Archangium primigenium: one gene and its partner. The protein of the gene in region 1 interacts with the protein of each later gene in a pairwise test. Links are inferred from orthologs where the notes say so. Each region holds a gene or a part of one and is shown on either strand. Other genes may lie near its edges. The genes, in order: I3V78_RS04095 and ung.

Region 1 (5,719 bases):
ACGGGGGGGCCTCGGCCTCGCCACAGGCGGAGGTGAGCGAGGCGAGCCCCAGGAGGGCGAGGCGGAGGGACGGGACAGAACGGGACGGGGTCTTCATGGGGAGGTGGCTCCAGGGAGGCGAAATGGGCCCTGCATTCGGCTGGAGTCCGGCCCCGGAAAAACGGGTTATTCACCCGCTCCACATTTTTTCGAGCCCACGGGCGCTATAAGGGGCGGGCTCTCGTCGTCTCCCGAGGACCCCATGTCGACCGCTCTCGCGCCGCGCTCCCCTTCCGACCTGGCCGCCGGCCGTTTTGGTCAGAAGCGCTACGTCATCCGCCGCAAGTTCTTCAAGATCTTCGGCGGCGCCTTCCACATCTACGACGAGGCGGGCGGGCTGGCCTTCTACTCGAAGATGAAGGCCTTCAAGCTCAAGGAGGACCTGCGCATCTTCACCGACGAGGACATGCGCGAGGAGGTGCTCAACATCAAGGCGCGCAGCATCATCGACTTCGGCGCCACGTACGACATCACCGACTCGAAGACGGGCGAGCGCCTGGGCGCGCTGCGTCGCAAGGGCCTCAAGTCCATGCTGCGCGACGAGTGGCTGGTGCTCGACGCGCGCGACCAGGAGGTGGGCCTCCTCCAGGAGGACAGCCTGATGCTCGCCATGGTGCGGCGCCTGCTGACCAACCTGGTGCCGCAGACGTTCTCGGGCACGGTGGGCACCACCCAGGTGCTCAGCTTCCGCCAGCACTTCAACCCCTTCATCCAGCGCATCTCGCTGGACTTCTCCATGGACCGCCTCAATCAGCTCGACCGGCGCATGGGGATCGCGGCGGCGGTGCTGCTGTGCGCCATCGAGGGCCGCCAGCAGTAGCGAGCCCAAGGACGCCTGCTCTTGCCTCGACGAGGTGAGCGCAGTGCCTACCTCGCCGTGGGCTGTTGATGCCCACGGCGAGTTCAATGCGACTTGTTCTTCACGCATTAGGCGTTGACGAAGGAAGACGCACTCCCTATGTTAAGACGTGTCGATGTTCGTCGAAGATTAGGCGCCAAGTGAAGGGCGACTAGGGCTGCCGCAGAGCGCGGGGTGTAGGCGGAGCTTTGCTCAAGAGCGGGGAGCCGGAGCAGACGATCTGCTCTCACGGTCGAAGGCTCGCGAGACGGAAATAAAAAACCCCGGGGTCATCACCAGCGAAGTACTCGCTGGGAGAGGACGACCCGGGGACAGTGGAGGAACATTATGCAAACCCCTTCGGGTGTGCAACCCATTTCCTTCGTTGCTCTGACGAAGGTGTTGTCCGCGCCACGGCTGGCTGCTTACCGACTGGACCCAAACGACACTCCGCGCGTGATCGTTGGGCGTTACAGGTGGAATGACGCGCTATGCATGTCGCTCTACGCCCCGCTGGGGTGCTTGGAGGTCGCCTTCCGCAACAGTCTCCACGAGGGGCTGTCCGTACTCAAAGGCACATCGGCTTGGTACGACCTCAACCCCGCGTGGTTGTCGTCGCGTGAGCTGGATGCGATCAAGGCCGCGAAAGCGGAATTGGTAAAGAACAACCGACCATTGGATCCCGGCCGCATCGTGGCGGGGTTGAATTTCGGATTCTGGACAAGTCTGGTGAGCCGTTCTTATGAACAGGTCATCTGGCCTGCTCTTCTGAAGTCCGTGTTTCCGCACATGACAAGGAGCCTCCGGACGCGCCATCGCGTGGCGGAGCGCATGCACCAAGTGCGCAATCTCCGCAACCGAGTCTTCCACCACGAGCCCATCTGGAGATGGAGAGACCTTCCCCAAAAATACTCCGAATTGAAAGAGGCCATAGGTTGGTTCGAACCCGCGTTGCTTCGCATTCTCCCTGGTGCGCACGTTTTCGATGAAATTCATTCGAGGGGCCCCGCGTCGTTTGAGGTGGATGTGCAATGAGCGCCACGCGCCAAGGTCATGCCCATGAGCCATTTTGAAGAAGGGGCGGGTCCTCCGTGGCCCTTGTGGCCGCTGTGCTCCGTTGTGGAGACGCTTTTCGTGGGTTTGCCCGTATCCCGGCACCAAGCCAAAGAAGGCGAACTGGCGATCCTGGAGCCCGTGCTCAGTGTCGGAGACATCGAGGCGGGGCGGATTGCCGCTCGAACTGAATTGCCGCAAGTGCCGTTGCGCCCGGGTTCCCTGGACCGATTTCGTGTTCAACCGGATGATCTGCTCGTCTCCTGTCGGGGCACCGTCCTGAAGGTGGCGCTGGTATCTGAGAATGAGGCCTCGCTCCTGGTCAGCTCGAACCTCATCGTGGCGAGGCCGGGAACGCGGATTCTCCCCTCTGTCTTGCTGGCACTTTTTCGAAGTTCGGCGTGGCAGGGACAAATGCGTCTTCGGGCACGGTCCTCCTCAGGATTGGTTCAGCTCACCGTGAAAGACATCGAGAACCTGCCCGTTCCTGTACCGCCTCTGGCATTGCAGCAGGAACTCGCCAAACTCATTGAGGCAGAGCAAGAACACCATCAGGCGGCGTTACGGGTAGCGGCCCTGCGCCGTGACCTCGTGGACGGTATGGTCGCGGAGCTCTTGTTGTCAGCTGTAGGGAAGGCGGAGCCACATGAGTCCGAAAACGGCTGAAATAGAAGGACCTCTTGGGGAGGCCATGGGCGTCCTTCGTGCGCATGGTTCGACTCAGCACGATGCGGCAGGCTACATCCTCCGATTACTGCTTTTGAAGATGCTGAGCGATACTGCGGATGGCTCATCCTCTTCGCGAGGGACTCGGTTCGTCGTGCCTCCTTCGGCACGGTGGTCTCGACTGTTGGGCATTTCTGCCGTCGACTTGGGTGACTGTATCAATAATGCGTGCGCCGTGTTGGAGGAGGTCAACCCCTCGCTGGACAGGCTCCTGACGAAGGCTGATTTCAATTCCATTGAGTTGGGCAGGCAGGTGCTGCACGAATTGGTCCATACGCTTTCCTCTCTCCCTCCGCTGCGCGAAGCATTGGTATTGAATGGTCATTTGGGAGAAGCTGCCGACGCGTTCCTCCATCGGTTGGCGGAGACAAGCGGTCGAGGCGTTGGTTTGTACTATACGCCGCCCTCGATGGCGCGGCTCCTGGCCGAACTCTTGGCTCCAAGTGACGGCATGCGCCTCTACGACCCTGTTTGCGGCGTGGGCGGATTCCTCTTGGAGTCAGCGCGCTGGGTTGCCTCCCATACTGAAATGAGTCTGCCCCGCGCGGCGGCCTCTCTGGTTCTGCATGGCCACGAGAGGAACGCGGAACAGTGGGCCTTGTGCCGGATAAACCTGCTGCTGCACGGTATCTCCGATGCCAACGTCAAACTCGGGGATGCCTTGTGGTCTCCATTCACAGGGGCAGCTGGGAAGTTGCTCGAATACGACAGGATCCTGGCGGACCCTCCATGGGGAGCGCGTGAGTGGGGGGCGGAACGGGCTGCGGAAGATGCCTTTGGACGCTTTGATCCCGTGCCGCCCGCTCATGGAGCGGACTATGCATTCGTACAACATTGTCTGGCCTCTCTTTCCGAGCAAGGCATGGCCGCGCTCTTGATGCCGCGCGGAGTGCTCTTCCGTGGAGGTGGCGAGGAGCACATTCGCGGCAAGCTCCTGCAAGAGGACCGGTTTGAAGCCATCATCGGTCTGCCGAGGAACATTCTTTACGAGACACCCATTGCGCCCGTTGTCTTGATCTTGAGGCGGGGGAAGTCTACAGATCGAAGGGGACGGGTGCTGTTCGTTGATGCCTCTCACTTGGGGACGACGAAAGCGAGACGACGCGTACTGTCACGAGACGACATTCATTGGGTTGGGAGGATTTTCCGGGAATTCGATGGCGACAAACGCTATGCGTGTGCGGTTCCCTTGGATGAAATAGCGAAGGCCAACTGGAACTTAAACGTCGAACTGTATGTCAAGAGTGATGAGGCCAGCGCACCATTCGATCTTGAGGCGCGACTCAACGCGATCGCCGCTGTTGAGGCTCAGCGAGAGGCGGCTGCACGGCATATGGATGCAGCCATTGGCAGGCTGAGGCGTCTGTACCCCTTCGATTCTTGATGAAAATACGCCCTACCGGGAGGTGTCGGGGCGGAAGCGCCGCTCGATGCGCGCGCGGAGCAGCTCCAGCACCTCCGCCTCGCTCGTGCCCGCCTCGGGCGCGAGCCGCACGGTGACGCCGCCCCGGCCCACCAGGGCCTCGTCCTCCAGCTCCCGGCCCCCCTGTACCAGCCGCACGTGCTCGGGGGCCAGCTCCACCGCGTAGGGCTGGAGGTACAGGTCCACCAGGCGCTGGCGCAGCCGGGCCGCCGTGAGCGCCTCGCGCTCCTCGGGGAGCAGTTGGAAGCCCACGCTCGTGCCGCCCAGGCGCACCCCCTGCTCCACCACCGTGCCCAGCCGCAGCGCGTGCGGCAGCAGCGCCTCCTGGCCCTCGGTGCGGCTGTAGAGCCAGTAGCTCTTCTGCGTGTGGGCGCACAGCGGACACACCAAGCCGTTGAGCTCGTCGAGCCCTCGCGTGCGGAGCAGGTGCTGCAGGAGCACCTCCTCGCCGCACGCCTTGCACTGCTCCTGGGGGCCGATCACCGCCAGCACCGAGCGGCCCCGCTCGGCCACGTCCGCGCGCTGCAGCGCCAGGGGCACCGCGGCCAGGAGTTCCGCCTCGCGCAGCTGCAGCCCGAAGCGCACCTCCTTCTTCATCACCCGCAGGCCCAGCTCCAGGTGGCGCGGCAGCCGCGTGAGCGCCTGGTCGTAGGGGGGCGCCCCCGGCATGTCCAGCTCGCGCCACAGCTCGTAGCGCTCGGCCCAGGCGTCGCTCGTGTCCAGGCCCGGGGGCGGGCGGCCCGCGGCCTCGGCGAAGAAGGCCATGAGCGTGAGCGCCACCTGCCAGGGCTCCTGGGTGACGGTGTCCTCCAGCCGCCGCGCCAGCTCGCGCGCGGCGGGCGTGGCGCGCTGCCGCTCCAGGCGCAGCACGCCCTGGCGCACCAGCGGACTCTCCAGCACCGGATCGAAGACGCGCGGCTTGCGGCCCTTGGCGCGCTCGGGGAGGGTGGTCATGCGTTGGTTCCTCAGGTGGGTGAGCGTGCGCGCGGCGCGCTCCAGCTGCCGCATCCGGGCCCGCGCGTCGCGCGCCAGCTCGGCCCGCTCCTCGTCCAGCTCCCCGCGCGACTCGCTCAGGTAGTCCCGGCCCTCGGCCTCGCGGCGCCGGGCCTCCTCGTACAGGCGCGCGGTGGCCGTGGCGCGCAGGCGCTCGCGCTGCTGGCGCAGCGAGTGGGCCGCCGTGGACAGGACGTGGATCCGCCGCTCCAGGTGCGCGAGCCGCTCGTCCTCGCTCAGCGCCTCCGGCTCGCCCGCGCCCACCCGGGCCGCGAGCAGCTCCAGCGTGGCCCGGTCTCCCGCCGCGTAGGCGACGTTGACGCGCACCATGAGCGCTTCCAGCCGCGTGCGCTCGGCGTCCGACTGCGCCAGGTCCGGGTGCAACAGCCGCGCGAGCCGCCGGCGCAGCCGCTTGAGCAGCCCCGCTTCGTCCTCCGCGCCGGGCTCGGGCAGCGCCGCGCGGGGGGCTCCGGCGGGGCGGGCGCCGGCGTCCTCGGGCGCGTCGTCGTCCTCGAAGTCCTCGAAGTCCTCGTCCGCGTCCTCGGGCGGCGCGGGCGCGGGGGTCGCGCGCGGGGCGGTGGCCTCGGGGCGGCGCTTGGGGGGCGCGGCGGGGGGCGGCTGCTCGAGCTGGCGCGTGAGCGCGGCGA
Region 2 (5,621 bases), 8.3 Mb from region 1 along the record:
GCGGCGGTGCACGGGTTTGAGGCCGTCACGCACATCGGGCAGGGCGCGTCCGACGATGACGGACATCGAGTAGTCGAGATACGAGCGGCGCATCTCGTCTTCGATGTTGACGGGGATGAGTTCTCCCACGCTGCCTGGAGGAGGCGCGGGGGGCGTTGCCGGCTTGTCGGTGGTGTCGTCGGCCATGATCTTGGGGTCGGGGGAGAGGCCCACCCGAGGGGACCTCTCTCATGAGGATAGGGGTACGTAACCCCCGGATTTTCCAGCGTCAACAATGCTGTCGCGGGGGCGTCGGGGGGCGGCCAGGAAGGCGACCCGAGGGGCACCCGGACGGGGGGTTCTGGACGTTCGGTCCGGCCCCCTTCCCCTCGGAGTCTCAGGGGGCTTCGTAGAAGAACAACGGCTCGATCAGCCCCCCGCCGTTGACCAGGAAGGAGCCCGTCGCGGGGGCGCCCTTGGGGGACGGCGTCATCGCCACGTCCACCAGGCGCAACCGCAGCGCTTTCACCGCGCCCGGGGGGAGGTTTCCCGGCCCCGTACCGGGTTCGGCATCGGCCATCGTGTCGATCCGGACCGTGCCGGAGGTGGAGACCCACTGCCCGTGCGTTCCAGCGCTCGTGCACACGTCCTGGAGCAGGAGGCTGGCGGTCTCCGGGGGGAGGCTCTTGGCGTCGAAATCCCTCGGCAGGATGGGCCACGCCTTGCCCGCCTCGGGTCGGGCGCTGACGGTGAGGATCACGGTCAGGCAGGCCGCGGAGCCCGACGCGGGATGGGAGCTGGTGCTCAGGAGGCTCAGCCCCGGAGCATACTGGCCCGAGCCGACATTCATCCGATGCGTGCCCATGCGGGCATTCGTCGTCTGGGGATCGGACAGGGTGAGCGTGAACTCCCGCGTCTCGGTGGGCTTGTCGCTGGGGGGCCCTTCACCGGAGGGCCCTTCCCCTCCCTCGGCGGGCGGCTCGGAACAACCCACGGCCGCGAGCAGGAGCAGACCACGACCCAACAGCGCGAGAGTGCGCATCGGAAGACCTTTCAGTGCGAGCAGGCCCTCGATTCTACCTCACGGTGAGTGATGACAACCATCACCCCAGGTCTCGAATCCGTGCGCCGGGGTTTTCAGCCGAGCACGCCGCGCAGCCGCTGGACGAGCTCCACCAGACGGGGCGTCGACCACCAGGTGCGCGGGGAGCCCGTGCCCCCACCGTGCCGCGCGAGCAACTGGCGCAGGGCCTCGCGCAGGGCCTCGACGCCGGGAGTGTTGCGGGGCTCCTCGGCGCGCTCCGCCAGCCGCTCCAGCCGCACCCAGCGCGGGGTGTTCCAGCGCTCGTCCTCGGGCAGGTCCGCGCGCTGGGCATCCCACAGCTCGTAGGCCACCTCCAGCACGGCCGCGCGCGCCTCGGTGAGGCCCACCGTGGGCAGGAGCCGCACCTGGGGGGCGTACTCGCGCTCGAAGAGCCACCACATCACCGTCAGGCACTCGACGGACGAGGGCTCCAGGGGCACGAGCCGCAGCCGCGCCATGCGCGTGAGCCGCTCGAGCGCCTCGCGGTACCAGAACGCCGTGTGCACCAGCCGCTCGGGCCCCGTGGTGGGCGCCCGGGGCGGGGCCTGGGTGGCGCGCGCGCGCAGCTCGGCCACCATGAGGCCCCGGGCGTCCACGTCCGACAGGCGGCGCCAGAGCGAGGCCAGGGCGGCCTCCCCTCGGGGCCAACCCAGGGCCAGCTCCTCGCGCCGCGCCAGGGAGAAGGGCAGTCGCCCCGAGAGCAGCAGGGGCGGGCCGAACAGGGACTCCAGCCGCTCGCCGAAGCGCCGGGCCTCGTGGAGCGCGGGCAGGGTGTCCGGCAGCAGCTCGCGCGCGGTCTCCTCGCGCAGGTGGGCGGGCACCTCGCGCGGCAGGGTGATGAGCCAGTCCTCCAGGGCCTCCATCAGCCGCGGCAGGGACTCGTGAGGGTCGCGCCCGAGCTTGCGCGCCACGTCCCGGACGAGCTGCTCGCGCAGGGACTCCACCTCGAGCACGTCCCGCGGCAGCGGGTGGCCCTCCGGCCAGGCCTCGGCCTCGAGCAGCGCGTCCAGGGCGGACTGGTGCGCGCGCACCTCGCGCAAGAGCGGCAGCTCGCGCCGCAGCCGCTCCTGCCAGCGGGACTCGGAGAGGACGAGCACCAGCCGGTAGTAACGCTCGCGCGCGGGGCCGAGCAGCGCCGGGAAGTCGTCACCCACGGCGAGGGCCCCTACCCGGTCTGGGACGCGGTGCCCTTGGGCCGCAGCGGCGTGGCGAGCCGCTCGGCCTCGGAGCCCAGGGGGCCCTCCGGGTCCAACGCCTTGGCCTTCTCGAAGGCGGCCAGCGCGGCTTCCTTCTCGCCCTTGAGCTTGAGCGCCACGCCCACGTTGAGGTGCGCCCCCACGTTGTCCCGGTCCATGGTGAGCGCCTCGCGGAAGAGGCCCAGGGCCTCGTCCAGGTCCCCGTTGAGCAGGGCCTCCTTGCCCGCCTGCACGCGCTTGTCCGCGTCGTTGACGAACTCCACCTGGAGCAGGCTGCCGCCGGCCACGGTGAAGACGAGCGCGCGCAGGATGCCGCCCCAGTAGAACGTCAGGCCCTCGGCGGCGGCCACGGCGGCCACGGGCAGGTCCGGCAGCAGCTGCTTGCCCCGGAACTTGAAGCGCACCTTGGTGTAGCGGCCCTTGTTCGCCCAGTGCATCGCCTCCTGACGCAGCTTCTGCAGCCCTTCCTCGATGCGCTTGGGATCGATCTCGAAGGGGAAGGCCATCTCCGGCTGGGGCTCGCCCGCGGGCAGGGCCTTGAGCGGGGGAGGAGTGGCCTCGTCGAGCGGATCCGGGGCCAGGGGCCCGCTCGGCTCGCGCAGGGGAAGGTCCACGGGCGCGGCGGGGCGCGGGCGCGAGCGTGCGGCCCGCGGGGGGGGCGCGGGCGGCGGGGCCTTCTTCTTCGGGGAGGCGGCGCTCTTCTTCGGGGGCGCCGCGCGGACGGCCTTCTTCTTCGCCATGGTGCCGCGACTCTACCCAGTCACGCGGCGGCGCGCGCGGGGCGCGTCAGGCGGGCAGGCGCCAATCGACGGGCGCCTGGCCCCGCTTCTGGAGCTCCGCGTTGGCGCGGCTGAAGGGCTTGCTGCCGAAGAACCCCCGGGAAGCCGACAGGGGCGAGGGGTGCGGCCCCGCGAGCACCACGTGCCGCCGGGGGTCGATGAGCTTCTGCTTCTTCTGGGCGTAGGCCCCCCAGAGCACGAAGACCACGGGCTCCGGCTTGTCGCTCACCGCTCGGATGACCGCGTCGGTGAAGGCCTCCCAGCCCTGCCCCGCGTGCGAGTTGGGCGTGGCCTCGCGCACCGTCAGCACCGCGTTGAGCAGCAACACGCCCTGCTCGGCCCAGGGCACCAGCGAGCCGTCCCTGGGCACGGGCAGGCCCAGGTCGTCGTGCAGCTCCTTGAACATGTTCACCAGCGAGGGCGGCGGCCGGACTCCCGGGCGCACCGAGAACGCCAGCCCGTGGGCCTGTCCCGCCCCGTGGTACGGGTCCTGCCCGAGCACGAGCACCTTCACCTGCTCGTAGGGCGTCAGCCGGAAGGCGGAGAACAGGTCCTCCTCGGGCGGGTACACCGTGTGCCGCCGCCGCTCCTGCTCCACGTACGCCTGCAACCGGGTGAACGCCGGGTTGGCCAGCGCGTCCTGAAGCACCCGGCGCCATCCGGCCGGCAATTGGTCCTTCCACGGGCTCATCTCGTCTCCACGCATGTGTCCAGAGAGGTCCCGGCTCCTACCCTACTTTCGCGGTCATGCCCCAGGGGTTTCTTCCCAGGTCGTCCAAAACACCACGGGCCCGAGGAGGAACTCCCTCCCGGGCCCGCGTGACGACGTCCTGTGTGAGACGGTGGGGACTAGCGCACCAGGGTCTGCGCCATGCGCTGGGCGGCGAGCTCCGCGGCGTTGTTCAGGCCCAGCTGGCTCAGGTTCTTGCCGGCCACGCTCTTGAAGAGGTCGCCGAGCACGTTGGTGATGCCGCCCTTGCCCTTGGCCAGGTTCAGCGCGCCGCTCAGCAGGCTGTTGCCGCCCGCGCCATCCAGCAGGCCGCCCAGGGCGCCGCCGCCGAACTTGCCCAGCAGGTTCTTGAAGATGCCGCCCCCGGGGATGAAGCTGGTGGCCGCGCCCATGAGCGACTGCAGGGGATTCTTGCCGCTGGCCAGGTCGCCCGCGAGCTTGACGGCCGCGCCGGCCAGGGGGTTGATCATCGAGACGATGGGAGCCGCGATGCTCGCGATCTTGCCGATGGCCTTGCCGAGACCCTTGAGGAAACCCATGGTGAAATCCTTTTCGTGAGGGGTCCGCTGTGCGGCCCTGTGTGCTGCTGACAAAAGGATTCTCGGGCGGCGGGGTTATTAGTTTCCTGATCCCGCGAAAAAGGCCGCACGCCCCGTGCGCTCCCTTGGTTGCCCACCGGTGGTCGCCCCCCGGGCTCAGCCCTTGAAGTTCGAGTCCTTCTTGAGGCCCAGGTCCTGCTCGGCGGGTTTGGCCTTCGCGCCCTGGAGGTCGTCCGCGCTGCCGAGCGCCGCGCCGTAGCGATCCGCCGGCTCCTTCGCGTGGAAGCCATCGGGCTGGTGCGCCGGATTGACCACGACCTCGCCGCTGACCACCTTCTGCAGGTAGGTCTCGATCTCCGCCACCGTGGGGGCCTGGGGATCCTGCTGCTTGAGCGCCTCGTCCGGGACGATCATGATCGCCGGGGGCTTCTCCGGGTGGAGGGCGTAGTCGAGGATCTTCTCCACGTACTTCTCCACCGGCAGCTTGAGCAGACGCGCCTGCTCCTTCACGTCCGCGTCGGCCAGCAGCTCGGCGCGAACCTCTTCCACGGGACGGCGCAGCTTCTTGCCCTCGGAGGGGCTGGGGGCATCGGACATGGGGCGGACTCTCCAGGGAAACCCGGGGACCTCGGGCGCTTCCGTCTTGCTAGCCCAACCCCCCGGCGGATTGCAAAGCGCGGGTGCGCTAGGGTGGGGCCTCCTTTCACGGAGCCGAGCATGCGTCGTTTCGAGTTCGCCGAGGGTAGCTCGCGGAAGTTCTGGGAGATCGCGCTGGAGGGCACGGGCTTCACCGTCCGCTGGGGTCGCCTGGGCACCGACGGCCAGACCCAACAGAAGACCTTCCCCTCCGCGCAGAAGGCCCAGACCGAACACGACAAGCTCATCGCCGAGAAGGTCAAGAAGGGCTACGCGGAGGCCGGCAGCGCCCCGGCGCCCACCCCGACGCCCGCCCCGGTGACGGCCGCCGCTCCAAAGCCCAAGCCCGTCGCACCCGCGCCCGTCGCGCCGTCCCCGGAGCCCACGCCCACGGGCCCCATCTTCTGGACCGAGGACCTGCTGCGCCGCGTGCACCCCCGGCGCGGCGGCGTGGCCGTGCCCGTGCGCGCCCTCGCGAGCCCCAAGAAGGCCTGGGCCCAGGCGCGCGAGGACTTCCAGGCGCGCATCAAGGACGTCGTCCCGGACACCGAGCCCGGCCTCCTCACCGCCGAGACCCAGGCCCTCGCCGAGCGGCTCAAGCGCGCCGAGCCCACCCCGGGCACGCCCGAGGAGGACGCCGTCCTGCTCACCGTCCTGCAGCACCGGGACGACTGGAAC

Evidence for each region.
Region 2: the proteins of I3V78_RS04095 (region 1) and ung interact in binary tests that used the Escherichia coli proteins (3 or more experiments, as listed by UniProt). The link is inferred for Archangium primigenium from one-to-one orthologs.

What each region holds. Positions count from the first base shown.
Region 1 is NZ_JADWYI010000001.1:948,295-954,013, forward strand. The notes cover bases 1,845-4,830. They hold I3V78_RS04095 (HsdM family class I SAM-dependent methyltransferase), read left to right. Parts: upstream 1,845-2,621; coding sequence 2,622-4,040; downstream 4,041-4,830. Other genes in these bases: I3V78_RS04085 (hypothetical protein), read left to right, coding at 1,845-1,912; I3V78_RS04090 (restriction endonuclease subunit S), read left to right, coding at 2,012-2,596; I3V78_RS04100 (coiled-coil domain-containing protein), read right to left, coding at 4,053-4,830. Also shown: I3V78_RS04075 (GON domain-containing protein), read right to left, coding at 1-97; I3V78_RS04080 (LURP-one-related family protein), read left to right, coding at 242-859; more of I3V78_RS04085, read left to right, coding at 1,373-1,844; more of I3V78_RS04100, read right to left, coding at 4,831-5,719. UniProt on the Escherichia coli protein: The subtype gamma methyltransferase (M) subunit of a type I restriction enzyme. The M and S subunits together form a methyltransferase (MTase) that methylates A-2 on the top and A-3 on the bottom strand of the sequence 5'-AACN(6)GTGC-3'.
Region 2 is NZ_JADWYI010000001.1:9,219,263-9,224,883, forward strand. Bases 1,888-4,775 are described here. They hold ung (uracil-DNA glycosylase), read right to left. Parts: upstream 3,730-4,775; coding sequence 3,046-3,729; downstream 1,888-3,045. Other genes in these bases: I3V78_RS37780 (hypothetical protein), read right to left, coding at 1,888-2,217; I3V78_RS37785 (tetratricopeptide repeat protein), read right to left, coding at 2,229-2,999; I3V78_RS37795 (hypothetical protein), read right to left, coding at 3,888-4,307; I3V78_RS37800 (hypothetical protein), read right to left, coding at 4,464-4,775. Also shown: gyrA (DNA gyrase subunit A), read right to left, coding at 1-186; I3V78_RS37775 (hypothetical protein), read right to left, coding at 377-1,021; more of I3V78_RS37780, read right to left, coding at 1,117-1,887; more of I3V78_RS37800, read right to left, coding at 4,776-4,904; I3V78_RS37805 (WGR and DUF4132 domain-containing protein), read left to right, coding at 5,025-5,621. UniProt on the Escherichia coli protein: Excises uracil residues from the DNA which can arise as a result of misincorporation of dUMP residues by DNA polymerase or due to deamination of cytosine.